One region of the Streptomyces sp. ALB3 genome, then DNA from elsewhere that is predicted to be linked to it. Evidence: riboswitches for the same ligand, from Rfam matches in the RefSeq annotation. Region 1 holds a riboswitch; each other region holds the start of a gene.
The links. A riboswitch is a leader RNA that binds a small molecule or an ion and turns the genes downstream of it on or off. The one in region 1 is predicted to bind cobalamin.
Positions count from the first base shown of each region.

Region 1 (3,266 bases):
GCCGACCACCAGCACGGGAAAGCGCGCCGCCCGGGCGATGCCCATGTTCACGATGTCCGTACGCCGCAGGTTGATCTCCGCCGGGCTCCCCGCCCCCTCGCAGATCACGGCGTCGTACGTGGCCCGCAACTGCTCCAGACAGTCCGTGACCGTCCCCAGCAGAGCCTCCTGCCGCCCCCCGTGGTAGCCGCGCGCACTCATCTCGCCGACCGGCTTCCCCATCAGGACGACCTGGCTCGACCGGTCGCCTCCGGGCTTGAGGAGCACCGGGTTCATCAGCGCCGACGGCTCCACCCGGGCGGCCTGCGCCTGCATCGCCTGGGCGCGGCCGATCTCCGCGCCCTCCCGGGTGACGAAGGAGTTCAGCGACATGTTCTGCGCCTTGAACGGCGCGACCTTCACCCCCCGGCGCACCAGCCACCGGCAGATCCCCGCGGTGACGACGCTCTTGCCCGCGTCCGACGTGGTTCCCGCGACCAGCAGCCCGCCGCTCATCCGACTCTCCGTCCCATGGCCAGCCGTCCCGCCGCACACACGGCGAGGGCCAGCACACTCACACGGCGCGACAGCCGCACCGCGCGTTCGATGTCCGTGACCCGCACGTCCCGGCCGGCCTCCCCGTTGAGCACCGGCCGGTGCTCGACCCGTCCGCCGTAGGCGAGGGTGCCGCCGAGACGCACGCCGAGCGCCCCCGCGAACGAGGCCTCCACCGGACCCGCGTTGGGGCTGGGATGCCTGCCCGCGTCGGCCCGCCAGGCCCGGACGGCCGCACGCGGGCGCCCCCCGGCGGCCACGGCGAGCACGGCGGTGAGCCGGGCCCCGGGCCAGCCGGCGACGTCGTCGAGCCGGGCCGAAGCCCAGCCGTAGCGCCGGTAGCGGGGCGACTTGTGCCCGACCATGGCGTCGAGCGTGTTGACGGCGCGGAAACCGACGAGTCCGGGCACACCGCCGAGCGCCCCCCACACCAGGGCCCCCACCACGGCGTCGGAGGTGTTCTCGGCGACGGACTCCACCACCGCGCGGGCGATCTGCCGCTCGTCCAGCGCCTGCGGGTCACGGCCGCACAGATGCGGCAGCCGCTCCCGGGCGAGCCCGACGTCCCCGGCGGCCAGGGCGTCACCGATGGCACGGGCCTCGCGGCCCAGCGACGTGCCCCCGACGACGGCCCAGGTGGCGGCGGCCGTCAGTGCCACGGAGGCGGCGGGACGGTCGCGTACGGCACGGGCGGCCAGCGCGGCGGCGCCCGTCGCGCCACCGGCGCAGACGAGCGTGTGCAGGGCGCCCCAGCCGCGGTGATCGCGCCACAGCCGGTTCTCGGCGCCCGCCGCCGCACGCCCGAAGGCCGCGACGGGGTGGCCCCGCCGGGGATCACCGAGCAGCAGGTCGCCGATGAGACCGGCGGCGGCGCCGTACGCGAAGATGCGGTCGGCTCGCACGGCTCAGCCGGCCGTCGCGCCTCGGCGGGCCTTCGCGGAAGAAGGTGGTACGACGACCGACAGGGGGCAGCCAGACATGGCGTTATGTCCTCACTCAGGGTCCGCGCCCTGGTTCGACGTGACGGCGACGAGAGTCTCCTGGCTCCCCGGATCCGCAGTTCCTCCGGCCTTCCAGTCCGCGGCGGCGGACCGTGACTTCCGTATGGAGGCTGCTCCCCGGTGACAGTGGCGGGACCGCGCCGGATTCGCACCGGCTTCCTCTCCTGTCGCCGTAATGGCTCCGGCAGTCCACCATGCCCCGCGAACGCCCGTCAACCTGCCGTTGACCTGCGAGGCTCAGTGTGCCCGGACGCACACCGGGCCGGACACGAGGTGTGTCCGGCCCGGTGTGCGTGTCCCGCGCGGGGTCAGGCGACGATCAGGTAGATCCCGTACGCGACCGCCGCCGCGCACAGCCCGAAGCAGAGGTACGCGCCACTGCGCACCAGGGCGCTCGAGCCGCCCCCCTGCGCCGTCGGCACCTGCCGGGCCAGGCCCGTGATGCCGAGGGTGAAGAGGCCGACCAGTGCGACGGTGACCACGAGGCTGACGCCGAAGACGGAGGCGAGGGCTGCCCAGTCGATGTTCATACGGATCTGTCCTTACACCGTGGCCGGGTCGGCCGGGGTTCCGGCCGTCGGAGCCGGGGCCGGGATGGTGGTCTTGAGTTCCGGTGCGACGGTACCGGCGGGCGGCGGGCTGACCGCCGAGATGGCGGTCGTGACGACGCCGGCGGGCTCGGTGTCCGCGTTCACGTTGGTGTGGTCGACCGGCTTGCGGCGCGACAGCAGCCAGATGGCGGCGGATCCCGCGACGAGGATCACGGCGACCACCCCGACGCCCCAGGGGCCCTGCTTGGTCAGGAACTCCGAGCCCGCACCGATCAGACCGGCGGCGGGAAGGGTCAGGCCCCACGCGACGAACATCCGGGTGGCGGTGGACCAGCGGACCGTGCCGCCCTTGCGTCCGAGACCCGCGCCCATGACGGCGCCCGAGCACGACTGCGTGGTGGAGAGGGAGAAGCCGAGGTGCGAGGAGGCCAGGATGACCGTGGCCGCACTCGTCTGGGCGGCGAAGCCCTGCGGCGGGCGGAGGTCGGTGAGACCGCTGCCCATGGTGCGGATGATGCGCCAGCCGCCGAGGTAGGTGCCCAGCGCGATGGCGATACCGGCGGACGCGATGACCCAGACCGGCGGGTTCGAGCCGGGGACCAGGACGCCGCCGGTGACCAGGGCCAGGGTGATGATGCCCATGGTCTTCTGCGCGTCGTTGGTGCCGTGGGCGAGCGACACGAGACCGGCCGAGGCGATCTGGCCCGCGCGGTACCCCTTGGCGGTCGACTTCAGCTGCGCCTCGTCGGTGATCTTCCGGTTGAGGCGGTACGTCAGCTTCGTGGCCAGCAGCGCGGCGACACCGGCGACGAGAGGCGCGGCGATCGCGGGCAGCAGGACCTTGGTGACGACGGTGCCGCCGTCGATCGAGGACCACCCCGCCGACATGACCGCGGCGCCGATGAGGCCGCCGAAGAGTGCGTGGGAGGAACTGGAGGGCAGGCCGACCAGCCAGGTCAGCAGGTTCCACAGGATCGCGCCGACGAGCGCGGCGAAGATGACCTCGGTTCTGAGGCCCTCCTCGTTGATGATCCCGCCGGAGATGGTCTTGGCCACCTCCACCGACAGGAACGCGCCGACGAGGTTGAGAACGGCGGACATGGCCACCGCGGTCTTGGGCTTGAGAGCGCCGGTCGAGATGGTGGTGGCCATCGCGTTGGCGGTGTCGTGGAAACCGTTC
Region 1 covers NZ_JBISCE010000035.1:51,145-54,410, reverse strand. The annotation lists gene ACHFIV_RS22000 (cobyric acid synthase) at 1-495, opposite strand, end outside; gene ACHFIV_RS21995 (cobalamin biosynthesis protein) at 492-1,436, opposite strand; cobalamin riboswitch at 1,568-1,697, opposite strand; gene ACHFIV_RS21990 (hypothetical protein) at 1,844-2,065, opposite strand; gene ACHFIV_RS21985 (anion permease) at 2,078-3,266, opposite strand, start outside.

Region 2 (3,266 bases), on a different contig from region 1:
TCCGTGCGGAGAGGGCGCGGGCCTCGGGGGAGTCGAACGGCAGGCGCAGCTGGAAGAAGACGTCCTGCAGACCCATCGCGCCCAGGCCGACGGGGCGCCAGCGGGCGTTGGAGCGGCCGGCCTGCTCGGTCGGGTAGAAGTTGATGTCCACCACGCGGTCGAGGAAGGTCACCGCCGTGCGGACGGTGGCGTCGAGCCGTTCCCAGTCGATGGTGCCGTCGGTGACGAACGCGCCGAGGTTGACCGACCCGAGGTTGCAGACGGCCGTCTCGCCGTCGTCGGTGACCTCCAGGATCTCGGTGCACAGGTTCGAGGAGTGCACCACGCGGCCCGGCTCGGCGGTCTGGTTCGCGGTGCGGTTGGAGGCGTCCTTGAACGTCATCCAGCCCTGGCCGGTCTGGGCGAGCGTCCGCATCATCCGCCCGTACAGCTCACGGGCCGGGAGTGTCCTGCGGGCGAGCCCCCTGGCCTCGGCGGCCCGGTACGCGGTGTCGAACGCGTCGCCCCACAGGTCCACCAGCTCGGGAGCGTCCGCCGGGGAGAACAGCGACCACTGCGTGTCCGCCTCCACGCGGCGCATGAACTCGTCCGGGATCCAGTGCGCCAGGTTGAGGTTGTGCGTACGCCGCTGGTCCTCACCGGTGTTGTCGCGCAGCTCCAGGAACTCCTCGATGTCCGCGTGCCAGGTCTCCAGGTAGACGGCCGCGGCACCCTTGCGGCGGCCCCCCTGGTTGACCGCGGCGACGGAGGCGTCGAGCGTCTTCAGGAACGGCACGATGCCGTTGGAATGGCCGTTGGTGCCACGGATGAGTGACCCCCGGGCGCGAATACGGGAGTAGGAGAGCCCGATGCCGCCCGCGTGCTTGGAGAGGCGTGCCACCTGGTGGTACCGGTCGTAGATCGAGTCGAGCTCGTCCAGCGGTGAGTCCAGCAGGTAACAGGACGACATCTGCGGGTGGCGGGTGCCGGAGTTGAACAGGGTGGGGGAGGAGGGCAGGTAGTCGAGCCGGTTCATCAGGCCGTACAGCGCTGCCACTTCCTCCAGGGCGCGCTCCGAGGTGTCCTCGGCCAGCCCCGCGGCGACGCGCAGCATGAAGTGCTGCGGGGTCTCGACGACCTGGCGGGTGAGGGGGTGGCGCAGCAGGTAGCGGCTGTACAGGGTCCGCAGCCCGAAGTAGCCGAAGCGGTCGTCGGCACCGTCGGCGAGTGCCTGGCCGACCAGTGCGTCGAGGGCGGCGGAGTGCAGCGCGACGAACTCCGCCGTACGGTCCGCGATGAGGCCCTCGCGGTGCCCGACGGCGACCGACGACGAGAAGGAGACGGCGCCCTGGCCGGCGGCCTCGTCCGCGACGGCCCGGGTGAGCAGCCGGGCGGCGAGCCGGGAGTAGGCCGGGTCCTCGGAGATCAGACCGGCGGCGGCCTCGGTGGCCAGCGAGCGCAACTCGGCCTCGTCCGAACCGGCGTTGCGGCCGCGCAGCGCGGCCGCCGCGACACGTCCGGGGTCGGTGCCGGGCAGGTCGGCGGTGAGGCCGGTCAGGGTCCGCAGCAGGGCGGTCCCGGGCGCGTCGTTCGTGCGGCCTTCGGATTCCGCGGCTGACACCGGGTCGGCTGGCGCGATGGTCACTGGGGCTATCCCTCGCTCGGCTCGGGGCCTGCGGGAGCGGGGCAGCCGGACACGGCGGCGTCCGGGAAAGGGCGCACGGCGCACGGCGTCCACCGGCCCTCCGCGGGGCCCGGACGTCTCGGCGTCCGGTTCGGTCGAGCCGGACGCACTGTCGACAGGTCTTCGGACTTCGGGGTGCGCAGAAGCACACCCATCACACCGTTGCGGGACAGTTCCGGATTCGCACCGGATTCCCCTGCGGCGACAGCGAGGTCGAGCATACATGTGGGGGCTCCTGATTGAAGAAGCCCCCACATGTTGTGTCGGGGTAGGTCAGAGCTCCAGCCGGTATGTCAGGAGTGGGAGGTCCGGGAGCGGGCACCAGTCCCGCTCCGGGGTCCGTACGAAGCCGAGGCGCCGGTAGATCCTGTGGGCGCCCAGCATGGCCGGCTGCGTCGAGAGGACCAGCCCGGAGAGTCCTCCGGCGGCCCGCGCCCGGTCGACGCAGGCCCGTACGAGCGCCTCGCCCGCGCCCCGTCCGCGGGCCTCGGGCGAGACGGCGAGCATCCGGAACTCCGCCTCGTCCTGACTGGCGACGTCCGCCCACGGGCTGCCGGGAGCCACGTAGGTGACGCCGCCCAGCAAGCGGCCGTCGGCGTCCAGCGCGACCAGCACCTCGGCCTCGGCCGCCCGCCGCTCCACGGCGCGAAGCTGATCCAGATAGGGGTCCCCGGCGCCGAGGTCCAGGAGCCCGTCGCCGAGGTAGGCCTGGGCGGTGATCTCGCCCAGAGCCTCGAACTGAGCGGGCCGGACCGGCCTGATCGATACGTCCATGCACGGCAGTCTGCCGCAGACGACCGGCGGGGCGCGCCCCGGTTCCGGACGCCCGGCGGCACCGGGCCGCCGCCGGGGACGACGCCGTCCCGGCAGGGCGGGCCCTGCCGGGACGGAGGATGTCGACGCGCGAGGGCGCGGGGGAGGTCAGTGACCCCCGGGGGCGCCCGCCGTGGCCGGCGGGAGCTCGGCCTTGACGCCCGGGTCGCCGATGTCAGCCGTGTAGTCGGACGGGGAGGTCTCGTCCACGCCGGCAGGAGCCTTCAGCGCGTTGAGGACGAAGGTCAGCACGATCACGACGACGAGGTTCAGCACGAACGCGGTGAGACCGATGTAGCCGATCTCGCCGATTCCCGGGATCTCCTTGGAGGACCCGCCGAAGTGCTTCTGGGTCGGGCTGGCGACGCCGTAGGCGGCCACCGTGCCGTAGATCATGCCGACCGCCCAGCCCGCTATCAGGGCCCAGCGGTGGAACCACCGGGTGAACAGTCCGCCCACCAGGGCCGGCATCGTCTGGAGGATCCAGATGCCGCCCAGCAGCTGGAAGTTGATCGCGACCGTCTTGTCCATGGTGAGGACGAAGGCGAGCGCGCCGACCTTGACCAGCAGCGAGACCAGCTTGGAGACCTTGGTCTCCTGCGCCGGGGTCGCGTCGGGCTTGATGAAGTCCTTGTAGATGTTGCGGGTGAAGAGGTTCGCCGCGGCGATCGACATGATCGCGGCCGGCACCAGGGCGCCGATTCCGATCGCGGCGAAGGCCACACCCGCGAACCAGTCGGGGAACATGTTCTCGAAGAGCTGGGGGATCGCGAGCTGGCCGTTGTCCACC
Region 2 covers NZ_JBISCE010000003.1:568,373-571,638, forward strand. The annotation lists gene ACHFIV_RS04495 (ribonucleoside-diphosphate reductase subunit alpha) at 1-1,624, opposite strand, end outside; cobalamin riboswitch at 1,761-1,884, opposite strand; gene ACHFIV_RS04500 (GNAT family N-acetyltransferase) at 1,937-2,437, opposite strand; gene mctP (monocarboxylate uptake permease MctP) at 2,585-3,266, opposite strand, start outside.
Region 2: another riboswitch for cobalamin. It lies ahead of ACHFIV_RS04495 (ribonucleoside-diphosphate reductase subunit alpha); the one in region 1 lies ahead of ACHFIV_RS21995 (cobalamin biosynthesis protein).

Region 3 (3,266 bases), on a different contig from region 1:
ACATCGTGCTGTTCCTGAAGAACGATCTGGAGGCCCTGCGCCGCAGCCCACGCTCCGACGCGGTGATCTTCGGTCAGCAGCGCCTGGCGGCCGGTCTGGGCGCCTGCGCCAGCGGGGTGCTGGGCGGCCTCGTCTACAGCTTCGGCGAACGAGCCGGCGACACGGGGGCGTTCTGGCTCATTGCCGCAGCGCAGTGCCTGCTGCTCCCCCCGCTTCTCCTGATGCTGCGCCACCGCGCGGCACGTCCCGCACAGCTACCGCGAAGGAGCACTGTCGCGCCATGACACGTACCGGCGGATTCCAGGACGACGACTTCTGGACCGAGTTCCACGACTTCCTGTTCACCGGGCAACGCCACACCCAGGCCGAGGAACTGGTGGCGACCTCACCGCTGCTGCGCTTCCGGCCCGGGGCGCGGGTGCTCGATCTGTGCTGCGGCCCCGGGGTGTTCACGGTTCCGCTCGCCGGCGGCGGCTACGACGTGACCGGCGTGGACGTGAGCCCGGCCATGCTGGAGCGGGCACGCAAGCACTCGGCCGACGCGGGTGCGCGGATCACGTACGTACAGGCCGACGCGCGGACGTACGACCCGCCGGGTGGCTTCGACGCGGTCCTCAACATGTTCACCTCGTTCGGGTACTTCGAGGACCCCGCCGACAACGCCCAGGTCCTCCGGAACATGCACAGGTGCCTGACGCCCGGCGGAACCCTCGTGCTCGACCTCGCGGGTAAGGAGTTGCTGGCCCGCAGGGTCACTCCTCCCAAGGTCGTGCAGCGGGGGGACGACCTGCTCGTACAGACCGACACGGTGCTGGACGACTGGGCGAGGCTGCGCAGCGACTGGGTGCTGGTCCGGGGAGATCACGTGACGCGCGCCACTCTCGTGTGGTTCGTCTACAGCGCCGTGGAGTTGCGCCGGATGGCCGAGGAGGCAGGCTTCGGCCGCGTGGAGGTCTTCGGCGGTTTCGACGGCCGCCCCTACGACCAGGACGCCGAGCGGCTGATCGTACGGGCGGTCCGGGAGGGGTGACGCGGCGCGGGTTCCGGGGCCGCTTCCGCACCCCCTTACGGCCCGGTCTCACCGGAACGTAGGATCACCAGGTCATCGCCGCGACGGGAGACAGGAAGCCGGTGTGAATCCGGCACGGTCCCGCCACTGTGACTGGGGAGTGCTCCTTCCGCGTGCCGGCGTGTGCCGGGCGGCAAGGCGGAGGGCGTCGATCCAGGAGTCAGGACACTGGCCTGTCGCGGGCCCGATCCGAGGAGCGCGGACTCCCCAGGAGGCTTCACGTGTACAACGGCATGTCCCATTCCCCTCAGGACCCCTCCCTCCGTCGGCCACGCGCTCTGCGGGCCTCCGTAGCAGCGGCCGCGTTGTCGGCGGTCCTGCTGACCGCCGGCTGCGGCTCGTCCGGCGAGGCCCGGCATGATCCGGGGACCGCGGGTGCTCCCCCCGAGGGCTTTCCCGTCACCGTCGACAACTGCGGGGTCCGGACGACGTACGACGAACCGCCCGCGCGGGTGGTCACCATCCACCAGCACCCCGCGGAACTGATGCTCGCCCTCGGGCTGAGGAGCCGCATGGTCGGCACCGCGTTCCCCGACTCCGCGGTCCTGCCCGAGCTGGAGCGGGACTTCGAGGCCGTGCCGGAACTGGCCGAGCGGGAGCCCTCGTTCGAGACCGTCCTGGACGCCGGACCCGATCTCGTCTACGGCGGCTACGGCAGCGCCTTCGACGAGAAGGAGGGCCGCTCCCGCACGGCGTTCGCCGACGCGGGGATCGACACCTACCTCAACCGCGAGTACTGCGGGAAGAAGAAGGTGACCATGGAGGACACCTACGCCGAGATCCGCACCATCGGCAAGATCTTCGGAGTCACCGGCCGCGCCGAGAAGCTGGTGTCCACGCTCGAGAGCGACGTCGACGAGGCCGCCTCCGCCGTCGCGAGCGAGCCTGAGGTACCCGTCTTCGTCTACGACAGCGGCGACAGGACCGCCTTCACCGCGGGCGGCAAGAGCCTGGGAACCGAACTCATCCGGCTGGCCGGCGGCAGGAACGTCTTCGCGGACCTCGACGACGTCTTCGGTGACGTCTCGTGGGAGCAGGTCGTGAACCGCAAGCCCGAGGTCATCGCCATCTACGACTACGCGGGGGCCGGAAGCGTCGAGCAGAAGAAGGAGTTCCTCCTCTCACAGCCGGCGCTCGCCGACGTGCCCGCGGTGAAGAACAAGCGGTTCGTCGTGCTGCCGCTCACCGCGACCCTGGTCGGTATCCGCTCGGCCTACGCGGTCGGAGACCTCGCGGGCGGGCTGCACCCCGGAAGCCTCCGGTGACGCCACCCGCCGCACCCGCACCCGCACCCGCCGGCCAGGCCGTGCGGCGCCGGTCTCAGGACACGAAGCGGCCGGGGCCAGGTGTCTTCACCGTCGCCCTGGTGATCCTGGCGGTTCTCCTGCTCGCCTCGCTCACCGCCGGTCTCGCCATCGGCTCCGTGCACGTTCCGCCCGGCCAGGTGTGGGGCATCGTGGCGCACGCACTCGGCGCGGACCTGTCGGAGCCCGGCTGGTCGCGAGCCCGGGAGACCATCGTCCTGGACGTGCGCGCTCCCCGTGTGCTGCTCGGCGCCGTGACCGGGGCCGGACTCGCGGTGGTGGGGACCGCCATGCAGGCACTGATCCGCAACCCTCTCGCGGAGCCGTACCTTCTGGGGGTCTCGTCCGGAGCGTCCCTCGGGGCCGTGACGGTCATCGTCTTCGGGGTGACCCTGTTCGGGCCGGTCTCCTTGTCGGTCGCAGCGTTCGCGGGCGCGCTGGGGGCGCTGCTCCTCGTCTACGCCACCGCCCGCACCGGTGGCCGCATCACCTCCGTACGGCTCGTGATGTCCGGCGTGGCCATCGCGGCCGTGCTCACCGCACTCCTGAACCTGCTGCTCCTGACGACCGATCGCGGGAACGAGGCCCGTGCGGTGCTGGCCTGGACACTCGGTGGCCTGGGAGGGGTGAACTGGGGCACCCTGTGGCTGCCGAGCACGGCCCTGCTCCTCGGGGTGGCCGTCCTGTTGGCGCACGCCCGCAACCTGAACCTGCTGCTCGCGGGTGAGGAAGCAGCCACCACCATGGGGCTGGACGTGGCCCGTTTCCGGGCCCGCACGTTCGTCCTTCTGTCCCTCGTCACGGGAGTGCTGGTCGCGGCGGCCGGCCCGATCGGCTTCGTCGGCCTGATGATGCCGCACATCGTCCGCCTGTTCGTGGGCGGCGACCACCGC
Region 3 covers NZ_JBISCE010000026.1:663,676-666,941, forward strand. The annotation lists gene ACHFIV_RS15025 (MFS transporter) at 1-284, shown strand, start outside; gene ACHFIV_RS15030 (class I SAM-dependent methyltransferase) at 281-1,030, shown strand; cobalamin riboswitch at 1,085-1,260, shown strand; gene ACHFIV_RS15035 (ABC transporter substrate-binding protein) at 1,291-2,334, shown strand; gene ACHFIV_RS15040 (FecCD family ABC transporter permease) at 2,376-3,266, shown strand, end outside.
Region 3: another riboswitch for cobalamin. It lies ahead of ACHFIV_RS15035 (ABC transporter substrate-binding protein); the one in region 1 lies ahead of ACHFIV_RS21995 (cobalamin biosynthesis protein).